Regions from separate parts of the Streptomyces sp. Ag109_O5-10 genome, predicted to be linked through region 1. Evidence: riboswitches for the same ligand, from Rfam matches in the RefSeq annotation. Region 1 holds a riboswitch; each other region holds the start of a gene.
What was found. A riboswitch is a leader RNA that binds a small molecule or an ion and turns the genes downstream of it on or off. The one in region 1 is predicted to bind cobalamin.

Region 1 (2,248 bases):
TGACGGGCGCCGCGATCGGTGCCGCCGACGCCGTGCTCTGCGGACTCGCCGACCACTGCATGCCGTCCGGTGCGATCCCCGCGTTCGTCGCCGACCTCGCCGCCCTGTCCGTACCCGAGGCACTCGCCCGGCGGGTACGGCAGGCACCCGAGGGGCAGTTGGCCGGGCAGCGGGCGTGGATCGACGCCTGCTACGCGGCCGACACCGTCGAGGAGATCGTCCAGCGGCTGCTCGCGCACGGCGATCCCGCGGCGAAGGAGGCGGCGGACACCCTGCTCACCAGGTCGCCCACCGCCCTGAAGGTCACGCTGGCGGCGCTGCGCCGGGCCCGCCGACAGGGCACCCTGGAACGGGTCCTGGACCAGGAGTACCGCGTCTCCTGCGCCTCCCTCGCCGCCCATGACCTGGTGGAGGGCATCCGCGCCCAGGTCGTCGACAAGGACCGCACCCCGCGCTGGTCCCCGGCCACCCTCACCGAGGTCACCGACGCCGACGTCGACCGCTTCTTCGCCCCCCTCGGCGACCGCGAACTGGGCCTCGCCCCACCCGCCTGACCCACTCGACCGGCCGCCCGTCAGGCGCGAGACGAAGATCACGCCTGATGGTGCGGTCTTGGCCGTGCTCCTGACACGCGGTACGGTCTGTCCGATATCGACGACGGCGAGACGGAACCCGGTGAGAATCCGGGACGGTCGCGCCACTGTATGCGAGAGCCTCACAGCTGCTCGTGAGTCAGACCCGTGGCCGTCGTCCTGTGCACCACCGAGTTGGGACGCGAACTCCCAGAGGAGGTCCTGCCATGGCGCAGACCGTCGCTCCGCCGACAGCCGACACCCCCGCCGTTCCCGCCAAGCTGCCGCTGTCCGCGATAGCTCCCTGGGCGGTCTTCTTCGGCATCCTGATGCTGGTCCTGCTCTACTTCGTCGGCGCCGAACAGGGCGCCACCTCCGTGTTCAGCGGCACGGACGTCCACGAGTGGGTGCACGACGCCCGCCACCTGCTCGGCTTCCCCTGCCACTGACGCGAGGGGCGCCGTACCACCCATGAACTCCGCAACGGTCCGGAACCTCCTGGTGCGGGGCATGCTCGCTGGCCTGGCCGCCGGCCTGCTCGCCCTCGTCGCCGCCTACGTCCTCGGTGAGCCGAACGTCGACAAGGCGATCAGCTTCGAGGACGCCCACTCGCACGAGCACGAGATGGAAGTCGTCTCCCGCTCCCTGCAGTCCACCGCCGGCCTCGCCACCGGCGTCCTCGTCTACGGGGTCGCCTTCGGCGGCATCGCCGCCCTGGCCTTCTGCTTCGCCCTCGGCCGCGTCGGCAGTCTCTCGGCGCGGGCGACGGCGCTGCTGCTGTCCGGCTGCGCCCTGGCCACCGTGTACGTGGTGCCGTTCCTGAAGTACCCGGCCAACCCGCCGTCGGTGGGCGACCCGGACACCATCGGCAAGCGGACCACGCTGTACTTCCTGATGATGCTGCTCAGCGTGCTCCTAGCGGTCGCCGCCACCATCCTCGGCAAGCGGCTCCAGCCGCGGCTGGGCACCTGGTGGGCGACCGTTCTCGCGGTGGGCGCGTTCGCCGTCGTCATCGGGCTGGCCTACCAGTTCCTGCCGGTGATCAACGAGGTGCCGGCGGACTTCCCGGCCACCCTGCTGTGGCGGTTCCGGCTCTCGGCGCTCGCCATACAGCTGGTGCTCTGGGGCGGATTCGGCCTGCTCTTCGGCGAGCTGGCCGACCGCGTCCTCGACCCGAGGCCCGCGAAGGCCCCGGCCGCCGCGCGCACGGTGCCCGCTCCGCACTGACCGCCACCACGCCACACCGCACGACACGAGAGGGCCCGCCGGAACCGTCCGGCGGGTCCTCTGCGGTACCTGCGCCGTGAACCGGCCGCGAACCCGCCGTGTCCTCGGCGCGCGGCCGGTGCCGTACTCGCGCTCGTGACCGCCGACAAGGAAAGATGGGCGGCGAGCGATCGATCAACGACTGCGGAGGAAGTGGACTCATGCCGCATGAGCGAGCGGGCCGGCCGGCGGCTCCGGAGGACCTTGTCGACGTGGCCCGGCTGGTCACGGCCTACTACGCGCTGCACCCCGACCCGTCCGACCCCGGCCAGCGGGTGGCGTTCGGCACCTCGGGACACCGCGGATCGTCGCTGACGACCGCGTTCAACGAGGACCACATCGCCGCCACCAGCCAGGCCATCTGCGAGTACCGGAGCGGCCAGGGCACCGACGGTCCCCTCTTCCTGGGC
Region 2 (2,248 bases), 2.1 Mb from region 1:
GAAACGCCTGTCGTCCCCGTCGAGGCCTTTGAACCCCCGTACTACATGGCCGTCTTCACCGCGATCCGGACCCAGGACCAGAGCGGCTACCGCGAGACCAACGCACGCATGGAGGACCTGGTGAAGGACGTCCCCGGGTACCTGGGGATGGACCACGCGCAGACCCCCGGCGGGCTGGGCATCACCGTCGGGTACTTCCGCGACGCCGACGCGCTCACGCGGTGGCGCACCGACGCCGAGCACCGCGCGGCGCAGCGGCGCGGGCGGGCCGAGTGGTACGAGAGCTACACCCTGCACGTGGCGAAGGTGGAACGGAGCCACGGCTTCACGCGGGGGCAGGCCGCGGACGCGGCGCCGGAACGCTAGAAGGCGTTCCGCCGCGTCCAGCACTCCGAGCCGCCTCCCCCGCCGGCAGTGCCGTCAGCGGGGCCGGCCCGGACAGCCGCTCCATGACCAGTTCGGTACGGGACCCGGTCGGCCGCACCCGGGGCGCCGGGTACCCGTGCTCCCGTACGTACGCCATCACCGCGCCCTCGGCGGCCGCGTCCCCCCAGCCGTCCCGGTCCCGGCACAGCACCCACGCCCCGCCGACCTCGTACACGTCGGCCGAACGCCCCGCCCCGAGCAGTGTCTCCGTCAGGGCGCGACCCTGACGAAGCGGTCCCGGCACAGCCCCCTCTCAGCTTCCCCGGGGCGGCCGGTAAGGTAGCCAGGTCGTCATCACCCGTACGGGGGGAAGCCGGTGCAATTCCGGCGCTGACCCGCAACCGTGAGCCACCTACCCGTGGCAAGCCGGACCGCCGCGCCCGGGACGTTGATCGGCTCATGTGCGCCGGCGCCCGTCGTCGCACGGCACCGTCGAGGTTTACGGAGCCGAGCCGCCGGGGTCTTCTCCCGCGCTGCCCGGCTCCCCGCAGGGAGAGGCATCCGCCTACCATGACCGTCCTCCGCCGCACCGCCGGGGCGCTGGCCGCCACCGCCGTCATCGGTGCCGCCATGCCCGCGACGACCGCGCTGGCCGCCGGCACCACGTCCCCGTCGCCGTCCGCGTCGACGGTGCGCCCGTCGGGGCTGTACGGCGGTGCGGACCCCAGGTTCGACGGCGTCTGGCGCCAGTCCCTCGCCCTGCTGGCCCAGCGCGCGGTGGGGGTGACCCCGGCCGCGAAGGCGGTGGACTGGCTGGCCGGGCAGCAGTGCGCGAACGGCGCGTTCGCCGCGTTCCGCGCCGAGCCGACGGCGGCCTGCGACGCCAAGGTGACGGTCGACACGAACAGCACCGCCGCCGCCGTACAGGCGCTGAAGGCGGCCGGCGGGCACGACGCCGCCGCCACCAGGGCGGTGACCTGGCTGAAGTCGGTGCAGAACAAGGACGGCGGCTGGGGCTACACCCCGGGCTCGCCCAGCGACACCAACTCCACCGGCGTGGTCGTCGGCGCGCTCGCGGCGGCCGGCGCGAGCGCGGACAGGTCGCCGTACGACCTCCTCGCCAAGTGGTCCCTCCCCTGCGGCCAGGACGGCGGCGGCGCCCTCGCCTACCAGCCGGACAAGCAGGGGAAGCTGGCCGCCAACGCGGACGCGACCGCGGCCGGGGTGCTCGGGGCCCTCGGCAAGGGGTTCGTGACGACGGCCGGCAAGGCCCGGGCGACGGGTCCCGCCTGTGCCGGCTCCGGCAGGACGCCCACGCGGGAGGAGGTGGCCCGCAACGGCGCCGCGTACCTGGCGGACGCCATGTCGAAGAGCGGCCACCTCGTCTCCGCGCTCGCCGGTGCCAAGCCCCAGCCGGACTACGGCAACACCGCCGACGCGGTCGTCGCCCTGGCCGCGCAGGGCTGGACGGGGCAGGCGAAGAAGCCGTACGCCTGGCTGGAGGCGCACGCCGCGCCGTGGGCGGAGCAGAGCGGGCCCGCGGCCTACGCCGAACTGATCCTCGCCGCGCACGCGATGGGCGCGGACCCGCGTGACTTCGGCGGGACGAACCTGGTGACGGCGCTGAACGCGACGGGACCGGCCCCGCGGGCGGCTGCCGCGCAGCACGCCGAGTCGAAGAACGAGGGGAAGAAGTCGGGCAACAGCGTGTGGTGGATCGTCGGCACCGGGCTCGTCGCCGGTATCGGCATCGGCTTCCTGTTCAGCGGCCGCCGGAAGCAGCGGCAGCTGTGACCGTGACCGCGGTCCGCCGTGCGGGGCTGCTGCTCCTGGCCGCGCTGACGCTGTACGCGACGGCCGCGGGGCCGGCGGCGGCCACCGG
Region 3 (2,248 bases), 1.5 Mb from region 1:
CCGCGATCTGGAAGCTCTCCCGCCGCGAGGTCGTGGACAGCAGCAACGTCGTCGGCACCGAGGAACCGGCCGGCGTGGTGACCACGGCGATCGCCGCCGTGACCCCGCCGCCCGCGGGCCCGGTCACGGTCACGGACGGCCTGACCGCCACCATCCCCGCCCCTGCCTCCGCCCCGGCCGCTCCCGCGACCGACCCGGCCGCCACCGTCTGACCCCGAGGAAGATCCGACATGAACATCGACTGGGCAGCCATCGGCTCCGTCTTCGGCGTCAGCCTCGTGGCCACCGTGGGTCTGGTGGCCCTCTTCACCCTCGGCATCAAGGGCCTCTCCGCCCGCGAACGCGCCACCGCCCAGGGCGGATCCGCGGCCCTGGCCGTGACGGCCGCCTGGCTCTGCTTCGCCGCCTGCGCGGCCGCGGTGGCGTACGGCATCCACCTGATCGTGGCGAAGGCCTGACACCCGAAGGCCCGCCGCAAAGGGCCTCGTCGGAGCTCCGAAGGCTCCTCTCCGTCCGACAGGAGAGGAGCCTTCCGCATACCCCACAGGCCCCGCCGGACACTCGGTGTGGGCCTTCCCACACACTCCCCTCGCAGGTCAAAGGCAAGTTGACGGGTCTTCCGGGGGCGTGGTGGACTTCCGGAGCCATGTACGGCGGCAAGGGAGGAAGCCGGTGTGAATCCGGCGCGGTCCCGCCACTGTCACCGGGGGAGCAATCCCCGGAAGCCAGGAACTCCCACCGCCGGTCTCGTCGAACCAGGGCGCGGACACCCTGAGTGAGGACATAACGCCATGCGCGGCTGCCGATCGAGGTTGAGTACCCGGCCCGTCCCCGACCCCGCGGCCGGCTGAGCCGATGGGTGCCGATCGCGTCTTCGCGTACGGCGCCGCCGCCGGTCTTCTCGGTGATCTGCTGCTCGGCGATCCGCGCCGGGGGCATCCGGTCGCCGTGTTCGGACGGGCGGCCGGGGCCGTGGAGCGGGTGCTGTGGCGGGACCACCGCGGGTGGGGCGCGCTGCACACCGCCGTGTGTGCCGGGGGTGCCGTGGCGCTGGGTGCCGCGGCGCAGCGGGTCGTACGCCCGTCCGCCGTCGCGTCCGTCGCGCTCACGGCCGCCGCCACCTGGGCCGTCGTCGGGGGCACTTCGCTCTCCCGTGAGGCCCAGACCATCGGGCGGGCCCTGCAGGCGGGTGACGTCGAGGCGGCCCGTGCCCGGCTGCCGCATCTGTGCGGACGGGATCCGCAGGCCCTGGACGCCGGCGGGATCGCCCGTGCGGTCGTGGAGTCCGTCGCCGAGAACACCAGCGACGCGGTCGTGGGCGCACTGGTGTGGGGAGCCGTGGGGGGCGTCCCCGGGCTGCTGGGGTTCCGGGCCGTCAACACCCTGGACGCCATGGTGGGGCACAGGTCGCCCCGGTACCGGCGCTACGGGTGGGCTTCCGCGCGGCTCGACGACGTGGCCGGGTGGCCGGGGGCACGGCTCACCGCCGTACTGGCCGCGGTGGCCGGGGACGACCGGCAGGGGGCCGTACGGGCCTGGCGGGCCGATGCGGTGAAGCATCCGAGTCCCAACGCTGGGCCCGTCGAGGCGTCGTTCGCGGGGGCGTTGGGGGTGCGGCTCGGGGGGACGCTGTCGTACGGGGGGCGGATCGAGCACCGGCCGGTGCTGAACGGGGAGGGGCGGGCTGTGCAGGTCGCGGACATCGAACGGGCGGTGCGGTTGTCGCGGCGGGTGGGATGGCTGGCATTGGGGGTGAGCGCGGCGGGGGCGCTGCTGCGCGGATCGCTCCCGGGAAGGGCGTCATGAACAACGGCGGTCTCCTCGTGGCCGGTACCACCTCCGACGCCGGGAAGAGTGTCGTCACCGCCGGTATCTGCCGGTGGCTGGTGCGGCAGGGCGTGAAGGTGGCGCCGTTCAAGGCGCAGAACATGTCCCTCAACTCCTTCGTCACGCGTGAGGGTGCCGAGATCGGGCGGGCGCAGGCCATGCAGGCGCAGGCCTGCCGGGTGGAGCCGACCGCGCTGATGAACCCGGTGCTGCTCAAGCCCGGCGGCGAGCAGAGCAGTCAGGTCGTGCTGCTCGGCAAGCCCGTCGGCGAGCTGAGCGCGCGCGGGTACCACGGCGGCCGGCAGCAGAAGCTGCTCGGGACCGTGCTCGACTGTCTCGCCGAGTTGCGGGGCACGTATGACGCGGTGATCTGTGAGGGGGCGGGCAGTCCGGCGGAGATCAACCTGCGCCGGACCGACAT

Region 2: it holds a riboswitch for cobalamin, as region 1 does, so the genes downstream of both, BLW82_RS30165 (prenyltransferase/squalene oxidase repeat-containing protein) here and BLW82_RS39885 (CbtB domain-containing protein) in region 1, are expected to answer to the same signal.
Region 3: it holds a riboswitch for cobalamin, as region 1 does, so the genes downstream of both, BLW82_RS33060 (cobalamin biosynthesis protein) here and BLW82_RS39885 (CbtB domain-containing protein) in region 1, are expected to answer to the same signal.

Annotation. Positions count from the first base shown of each region.
Region 1 is NZ_FNTQ01000001.1:8,756,172-8,758,419, forward strand. It holds gene BLW82_RS39880 (enoyl-CoA hydratase/isomerase family protein) at 1-554, shown strand, start outside; cobalamin riboswitch at 622-763, shown strand; gene BLW82_RS39885 (CbtB domain-containing protein) at 800-1,021, shown strand; gene BLW82_RS39890 (CbtA family protein) at 1,044-1,799, shown strand; gene pgm (phosphoglucomutase (alpha-D-glucose-1,6-bisphosphate-dependent)) at 2,000-2,248, shown strand, end outside.
Region 2 is NZ_FNTQ01000001.1:6,617,015-6,619,262, reverse strand. It holds gene BLW82_RS30175 (antibiotic biosynthesis monooxygenase family protein) at 1-366, shown strand, start outside; gene BLW82_RS46360 (hypothetical protein) at 450-653, shown strand; cobalamin riboswitch at 695-825, shown strand; gene BLW82_RS30165 (prenyltransferase/squalene oxidase repeat-containing protein) at 937-2,160, shown strand; gene BLW82_RS30160 (SCO2322 family protein) at 2,163-2,248, shown strand, end outside.
Region 3 is NZ_FNTQ01000001.1:7,255,530-7,257,777, reverse strand. It holds gene BLW82_RS33070 (inorganic phosphate transporter) at 1-212, shown strand, start outside; gene BLW82_RS33065 (hypothetical protein) at 231-458, shown strand; cobalamin riboswitch at 615-755, shown strand; gene BLW82_RS33060 (cobalamin biosynthesis protein) at 856-1,806, shown strand; gene BLW82_RS33055 (cobyric acid synthase) at 1,803-2,248, shown strand, end outside.